2 regions of the Shewanella oneidensis MR-1 genome follow, and region 2 is predicted to be linked to the other one. Evidence: predicted binding sites of a transcription regulator. Region 2 holds the regulator's gene; the other holds the start of a gene.
What was found. The regulator sigma-54, encoded in region 2, starts transcription at its own class of promoters, with help from an activator protein. The targets are predictions, from matches to a motif close to GTTGGCACGNNNNTNGNNT.

Region 1: SO_RS15680 (YggN family protein) is a predicted target of sigma-54. The motif match lies at 2,905-2,923, and genes of this name have one in related genera.

What each region holds. Positions count from the first base shown of each region.
Region 1 is NC_004347.2:3,507,001-3,511,281, reverse strand. It holds gene mutY (A/G-specific adenine glycosylase) at 1-618, opposite strand, end outside; gene trmB (tRNA (guanosine(46)-N7)-methyltransferase TrmB) at 798-1,514, shown strand; gene SO_RS15690 (YggL family protein) at 1,563-1,889, shown strand; gene glsB (glutaminase B) at 1,889-2,803, shown strand; gene SO_RS15680 (YggN family protein) at 2,980-3,801, shown strand; gene SO_RS15675 (LysR family transcriptional regulator) at 4,276-4,281, shown strand, end outside.
Region 2 is NC_004347.2:4,100,527-4,104,807, forward strand. It holds gene lptC (LPS export ABC transporter periplasmic protein LptC) at 1-214, shown strand, start outside; gene lptA (lipopolysaccharide transport periplasmic protein LptA) at 201-752, shown strand; gene lptB (LPS export ABC transporter ATP-binding protein) at 749-1,480, shown strand; gene SO_RS18440 (RNA polymerase factor sigma-54) at 1,587-3,062, shown strand; gene hpf (ribosome hibernation promoting factor) at 3,091-3,378, shown strand; gene ptsN (PTS IIA-like nitrogen regulatory protein PtsN) at 3,381-3,824, shown strand; gene rapZ (RNase adapter RapZ) at 3,821-4,281, shown strand, end outside.

The sequences.
Region 1 (4,281 bases), 590 kb from region 2:
AGCGACAGGGCAAGCGGCGCAATTTGGTTTGCTGCGAGTACAAATACTGGCACCAATATCCATCATGGCTTGGTTATATTTTTGAATATCTTGCTGTGGCGTTAATTGCTCGGTTAATTGCCAGAGTCGCTCTTCCACAGGTTTTTGCCCAGGCCAGCCCTCAATCGCCCCATGTCTTGCTAGGACGCGCTTAACATTGCCATCGAGGATGGGATGATGTTGCCCAAGTGACAGGGATAACACCGCACCCGCTGTCGAACGGCCTATACCTGGTAGCGCTAACACCTGCTCAAAGTCTGTCGGGAATTGACCTTGATATTCATCGCGGATCATCTTAGCGGCTTTATGTAGATTGCGGGCTCTGGCGTAATAACCAAGGCCAGTCCAATGGTGCAGTACTTCATCATCTGGCGCGTTAGCGAGTGCTAACACATTGGGGAAGCGCTGCATAAAGCGCTGGTAATAGGGGATCACTGTCGCTACCTGCGTTTGTTGCAGCATAATCTCTGAAACCCATACACGATATGGGGTTTTATCTTGCTGCCAAGGGAGGGTTTTACGACCGTGATTGTCGTACCAATTAACGATACGTGTAGCAAAGGAGGCTGTAGATTTCATCGGCGCAGTGTAGCGGGAGATAGGGCGGCAAACAAGTCACTCTCACAGGAAAAACAGTGCTAGATTCGATCTGGCAGAGAATCTTGTTATACTTCGGCTCCATTAGTGCTTGCACTGTAAGTTGAACTTTGGATAATGCCCTTCTTTTTAGAGGGTGTTGTCCACGAGACGAGGCAAAAATGAGCGAAGTCACTACCGCTGAATTTAATGAAGAAGGCAAGTACCTGCGTAAGATCAGAAGCTTTGTCCTAAGAGAAGGGCGTTTGACTAAAGGTCAGGCGCAAGCCATTGAGACTCAGTGGCCAACAATGGGTTTAGATTACAGCCCAGCACCATTGGATCTAGCTGACGTATTTGGCCGCAAAGCTGACACTGTACTGGAAATTGGTTTCGGTATGGGCGCTTCTTTAGTGCAAATGGCGCAAGAAGCACCAGAGCTGAACTTTATCGGTATTGAAGTGCATAAGCCGGGTGTTGGCTCATGCTTAAGTGATGCCGCAGCTGCGGGCGTGACCAATCTTCGTGTGTATCACCATGATGCAATGGAAGTATTAGAACATGCGATTGCCGATGGCAGCCTGACGCGCGTGCAGTTGTTCTTCCCTGATCCTTGGCACAAAAAGCGCCACCACAAACGCCGTATCGTACAAGCTGAATTTGCCGAATTGATCCGTCGTAAGCTGAAGATTGGCGGCGTATTCCACATGGCAACCGACTGGGAAAACTACAGTGAACATATGCTGGAAGTGATGAATGTGGCGAGCGGTTATAAAAACCAATCTGCTGATGGTACTGTAGTACCGCGCCCAGATCATCGCCCATTAACCAAATTTGAAGCTCGTGGTCATCGCCTTGGCCATGGTGTGTGGGATCTGATGTTCGAGCGTATCGCTTAATATCTTCATTTTTTTATTGGATTTTTTAACACAACGGGGAAAATCACTATGGCAACGAATCGTAGCCGTCGTTTACGTAAGAAAATGCGCGTCGATGAATTCCAAGAGTTAGGTTTTGACATCACTTGGACGTTCGATGCATCTGTTTCTGAAGCTGAAATTGATGCAACTGTCGATAAGTTTATTGAAGAGGTGATTGAAGCCCGTAAGCTAGGCTTCCATGGCGGTGGTCATATCGAATGGGAAGGTATTATTGCGACCCAAACAATCGGTAAGTGCACTGAGGAAGATATTGCTGCAGTTAAGGCCTTCTGGGCGGGTCAAAAAGTGACTCAACTCGAAGTTAGCGAACTGTACGATATTTGGTGGAGTTAATGCCAGAAACGGCGTTATTAGAGGAAGTGGTCGACAGAGTTCGACCCTTGCTCGGCCAAGGAAAGGTTGCTAATTATATCCCTGCGCTCGCCAATATTGATCCTGGCAAATTAGGTATTGCCGTTACCACGATTGATGGCGAAACCATAGGCGCAGGGGATTACCTTGAGCCATTTTCAATTCAAAGTATTTCTAAAGTTTTCAGCTTAACCTTAGCGCTAACTTTATATGAAGAAACCGAAATTTGGAGCCGCGTCGGCAAAGAACCTTCGGGACATTCCTTTAATTCATTGGTCCAAGTCGAGTTGGAGCGTGGTAAGCCACGTAACCCTTTTATTAACGCTGGCGCGTTAGTGATTGCTGACTTATTGCAGAGTCGTTTGGGCGCACCTAAACATCGCATGTTGGAATTAGTCAGGGCGCTGAGTCAAAACGATAAAGTCTGTTTCGATAAGCAAGTGGCGGATTCTGAATATCAGCACAGTGCTCGCAATGCGGCCATCGCCTATCTGATGAAATCCTTCGGCAATTTTCAAGGTGATGTCGATACAGTGCTGCGCACTTATTTTCATTATTGCGCCTTAAAGATGAACTGCGCCGATTTATCGAAGGCGATGTTGTATTTAGCTAATCGCGGCAAAACCTTAGATGGCACCGAGCTTATCTCCCAAGTGCAGACGCGCCAGTTAAATGCGTTGTTAGCGACGTCAGGCTTATATGATGGTGCAGGTGAATTTGCCTATCGCGTGGGTATGCCGGGGAAAAGTGGCGTTGGTGGTGGCATTATTGCCGTCATCCCCGGGGAATTATCAGTTTGCGTATGGTCCCCCGAGTTAGACACTCAAGGCAATTCCCTGGCTGGGACAGCAATGTTGGAACAGCTAAGCCAGCGTCTCGGACGTTCAATCTTCTGATTTACCTATTTCTAGCACTCTTAGACTAATGATTAGTGAAAATCACTAATCATCTATCGGTGCTAATTTCTATAACTCCATATTAATTAGCTTGTTACAAAGTTGGCATGTCTTCTGCTATTAGTCTTTTAGCATGTTAGCTTAGTCAAATCCCTCAGATTAAAGGATGAACAACAATGAAGATAAATACGCTATTAACTGGAGTGGCATTATCGGGCGTTATTTTAGGTATTTCCGGATTGCAGTTAGTGCAGGCGAAAACCGAGCCACAAATCCATGATCGTTGTGACGTCTCCCTTAATTATGATGTTAAGGTCGAACCTAAAAAACTTGTGATGAGTGAGAAAGGGCTCGAAAAATATCGCATCGAAGTCGACAAGTTGTTTGTCGAAGGCAAGCAAGTCAATCTCTCCGATAAGCAGAAAAAGCTAGTCACTCAATATGCCGATGAAGTATCGACTCAGGTGCCTGAGGTGATTGGATTAGTGAACGAAGCTGTTGCATTGGCTTCCCAAGCGGTGAGTATGGCCTTAACGCCGCTGATGGGTGATGTCGCGGGAGCTAAATTTGACGAAATGATGGCGGGCGTGCAGAAACGTGTTGATGCAGTTGCTTACAGACAAGGAGATAGTTTTTACCTTGGGGCAACCGATGAGTCGATACAAAGCACCTTTAATGATGAATTTGAGCAGGAAATGGAGCAGTTAATGCAAAACTCCATCGGTACGCTAATGATGAATATTGGTGGGCAAATGCTCTCTGGTGATGGCGAGTCATTCGAAGCTAAGATGGATGCATTCTCACAAAAAATGGATAAGCTTGGCCAAGATATTGAGCAGCAAGTTGAAACTCAATCTAAGGGGCTTGAAGCGAAAGCCGACCGATTATGTGAACGTTTTGAAAGTCTGTTAGTGCTGGAAAATCAGTTACGTAAAGACGTACCTGAGTTAGCGCCTTATGTGTTGACACAAAATACCAGCCATGAGTTACGCGAGTAGTCACCGCAGTCAAGGGGTTCTGACTTGTATTGCTTCAGACTACAGCTCATTCCCCAATGGGTTGCAAGGTTATCATGAGTTCAAACTCGCCCCAGAGGGATGACCGCCTGCGAGTCTTAACGCCTAAAGCTGTTTGTAAATGATAACGCCCCAGCACCTTGGTGTTTGGGGCTTTTTCTTGGGGAATGTTATACCTAGCACCTTGAAATGAATCCCAATGCTTGCGGCTATTTAGTGCGGAATGTTACATTCTTAAGACTAATGTTTGATATACTCTTAAAATATAATGAAAAGCTGGCAACTCAGTCAGATAAAACACTCTACTTTAGCGGACTTTTTCGGTCTAAATCTCTACAACGAACCCATTTGCTGTGAGATATTAAGGCATTATGGAATGCTTTAAGGCATTTATGCTGCATTCCTGCGCTATTCCGAAAGTTTATATCACTGTCGAAACTGCTTAAGGCGACTTTCATGTTA
Region 2 (4,281 bases):
TATTATCGATGCCATCAACCCAGGTGAACCGATACAAACCTTGTCCACCAGTTTTTTAGAACTCGATCTCAACACTATGATAATGACCTCTGACCGCATCATTTACGTCACAGGGAAAGATTTTAATATTCAAGGGCAAGGCCTTTATGCCGACCTTAACGCGCAGGAAGTGCAATTGACCAGTCAGGTAGTAGGAACCTATGAAGCAAAATAACATATTACTTGCCAGCCTAATGCTCATGACAAGCATGAGCACCTTCGCCAAAGTCGGTGACTTACAGCAAGAAGTTAAGATTAAAGCGGTCAGCCAAACTGCTGATATTAAAAACAATCAGATCATTTTCTTCGGCCCAGTTGAAGTCGTACAAGGTTCAATCAAAATCAATGCGGATCAACTCCGTGCATTTTCAGCCGAAGGCGAAAACAGCAAGATTCTAGTGGCGACAGGTAATCCAGCAACCTATAGCCAGATCCTCGACGATGGCCGCCCAGCATCTGCTAGCGCCAAAGAAATTCGCTATGAAATGGCCACGAGGACCTTGACGCTAACAGGCACCGCCACCCTTGACCAAGCGGGTAGCCAAGTCACAGGCAATCTAATTCGTTACAATATCATTCAGCAAAAACTGATCGCCGAAAGTACCGGCAATGGTGACGATCGTGTGATTACCATTATTCAACCTGATAACTATCAGGAAGAACTGAAAAACGCACCTGCGGATAAACCTGTGAAAAAACAGGACTCTAAATGACCCAAATCACCTTAAAAGCACAGAATCTGGCCAAGAGTTATAAAAGCCGTCAGGTTGTTAAAGATGTCAGCCTCACGGTTAAAACGGGTCAAGTTGTTGGCCTGCTTGGCCCAAACGGCGCAGGTAAAACTACCACCTTTTACATGGTAGTGGGCTTAGTAAAAAGCGATAAAGGTCATATCTTTATCGACGATGATGATTTAACTGCCGACCCTATGCATCTGCGTGCTCGCAAAGGTATTGGTTACCTGCCACAGGAAGCCAGTATCTTTCGCAAATTAACCGTGCACGACAATATCATGGCGGTACTGCAAACCCGTAAAGAACTCAATAGCGACCAGCGCGAAGAAGCACTAGAGCAGCTATTAGAAGAGTTCCATATCACCCATATTCGTGACAGCCAAGGCATGTCCTTATCGGGCGGCGAACGTCGTCGTGTCGAAATTGCCCGCGCATTAGCGGCTAACCCAAAGTTTATTTTGCTCGATGAACCCTTTGCGGGCGTTGATCCAATCTCGGTTATCGATATCAAGAAAATTATCGAGCAACTCAAAAGTCGAGGTCTTGGAGTATTGATTACTGACCACAATGTGCGCGAGACCTTAGATGTCTGTGAACATGCTTACATTGTCAGTCACGGCAGTCTTATCGCCGAAGGAACTCCTGCAGAGATCTTAGACAATCAGCAAGTTAGGGCTGTGTACTTAGGTGAACAATTCAGGCTATAGTTACTAAAACTGAGCTAATCAGCCTTGAATTTGGCAGCGCAAAGCGCCATCAGTATGATATCAAGCGACCTAAACTCACAATAATAACGTAGGGATCAGCGGTAACATGAAAGCGTCACTCCAGCTCAAACTGGGTCAACAGTTAACCATGACGCCACAACTACAGCAGGCCATTCGTCTGTTGCAATTGTCGTCATTAGAACTGCAGCAAGAGATCCAGCAAGCCTTAGACTCTAATCCTCTTCTCGAGCTGGAAGAGGAGCAATTCGATGCGCCTAGCGAACGTAAACAAGATCTCGCTGATACCGATTTTAGTGAAACCAGCGCCCAGCCACAGGAGCAAGACAACTCCACCGTGGATATTGCCGAGTCACTGACCAAAGAATCCCTGCCCGAAGAGCTCCCCATGGACACCACTTGGGATGAAGTCTTTACCGCATCGCCCAATTCTGGCTCGGGCGCTAGCCGTGAAGATGATATGCCGTTCCAAGGGGAAACCAGCGAGGGGCTATACGAACATTTAGAATGGCAAAAAAACCTCACACCATTCTCAGAAACTGACTTAGCCATAGCCACTGCCATTATTGATGCCATAGATGATCAAGGCTATCTCACTCAAAGCACTGAAGATATTCTCGAAGCCATGGGCAACCCCGAGATAGAACTGGATGAAGTTGAAGCGGTACTTAAACGTATTCAACACTTCGATCCCGTTGGCGTTGCGGCAAGGGATTTAAGCGAATGTTTACTGATCCAGCTATCCCATTTTTCTCCTGATACTCCGCATCTCGAAAATGCCCGCATGTTGATCAAAGATCATCTTGATCTGATCGCTGCCCGCGACTTTAGACTGTTAATGCGTAAGACCAAACTCAAAGAAGACGAGTTAAGGGATAGCATTGCGCTTATCCAAACCTTGAATCCTCGTCCTGGCTTACTCATCACTGCAGTCGATGAAGAATATGTGGTCCCAGATGTCTCAGTTTCGAAAAAAAATGGCCGCTGGGTCGTTGAGCTTAACCCCGATTGCATGCCCAAAATCAATGTCAATCAGCAATATGCAGCAATGGCTCGTAGTTCAAAAAATCAAGCAGACAGCCAATTTATTCGTGGCCATTTGCAGGAAGCCAAATGGTTTATCAAAAGCCTTGAAAGCCGCAACGAAACACTGCTCAAGGTGGCAAACTGCATAGTGCAATACCAACAAGGTTTCTTCGAATACGGTGAAGAAGCCATGAAACCCATGGTCCTAAACGATATCGCCGAAGCGGTAGAAATGCATGAGTCCACCATTTCACGGGTGACCACTCAAAAATACATGCATACCCCAAAAGGACTTTTTGAACTAAAATACTTCTTCTCAAGCCACGTCGGGACAGATGATGGCGGTGAGTGCTCATCCACGGCAATCAGGGCTTTCATTAAGAAACTGGTTGCAGCGGAAAACCAGAAAAAACCATTGAGCGACAGCAAGATGGCTCAACTTCTGGCAGAACAGGGAATTAACGTTGCGCGCAGAACCATTGCGAAGTATCGAGAAGCGATGCTTATTCCCCCTTCCAATCAGCGTAAAAGTTTATAGCCTATTATGGATATCGGAGGACGTTTCTATGCAAATACACCTAAGTGGACACCATATCGAGATTACTGAATCGTTACGGGCATATGTTGAGGAAAAGTTTTCAAAACTTGAACGTCATTTCGAACAGATCAATAATGTGCACGTTGTGCTCAATGTTGAAAAAATGCAACAAATTGCCGAAGCGAGAATCAACCTCACCGGTGGTGAAGTCTTCGCGACTTCAGAGCATGCAGATATGTATGCTGCCATAGACGTCCTGATTGATAAACTTGATCGTCAGGTTATTAAACACAAAGAGAAGTTAACAAAACACTAGCAATGGAACTTCGTACCATACTGCGGCCGGAGTGCACAACCTGCGCCACTCCAGGCAGTAAGAAAAAGGTACTGGAACTTATCAGCGACTTAGCCGCTGCCCAGTACCCCACCCTATCATCTCAAGCGATCTTCGAAAGCCTTGTGGCGCGCGAAAAGATGGGTAGCACAGGTATAGGTAACGGTATCGCCATTCCACATGGTCGATTAACCGATATAACACAACCCATAGCGATATTGATAAAATGTGAGGAGCCGATAGCCTTTGATGCTATCGATAAACAACCTGTCGATATTTTATTTGCGCTACTCGTGCCTGCCAATCAATGTCAGCAGCACTTAAGCACCTTGTCCTGCATGGCTGAAAAGCTGAGCGACAAGCAAGTATTGAAACAATTGCGTAAGACGCATGATGAAACGGAACTCTATCAGGTAATCATTGGATGAAACTGGTCATAGTGTCAGGGCGTTCAGGCTCAGGCAAATCGGTCGCACTTAGAGTGCTTGAAGATCTCGGCTACTATTGTGTCGATAATTTGCCTTTGCCGTTAATCGGCAGTTTGCTTGAACAGCTCAAAGGCAGTAACGATCTCGTCGCCATCAGTGTCGACGTGCGTAACCTGCCGGAGCAAGACAAAGTCCTGGTCAAACAGCTTGCAAGCCTACCTGAGGGCACTGAGCTCACTAGCTTTTTTCTAAATTCCAGCGATAAAGTCCTGCTCAAGCGCTATAGCGAAACCCGCCGTTTACATCCCTTGTCTAAGAGTCGTGTTTCACTGCAAGAAGCCATTAAACTCGAAGGCAAGCTGCTAGAGCCGCTGTCACAACAAATGGATCACTACATAGATACCTCCAATCTAAATATCTATGAACTCAGTGACCAAGTGCGGCAAATTCTGCTTGG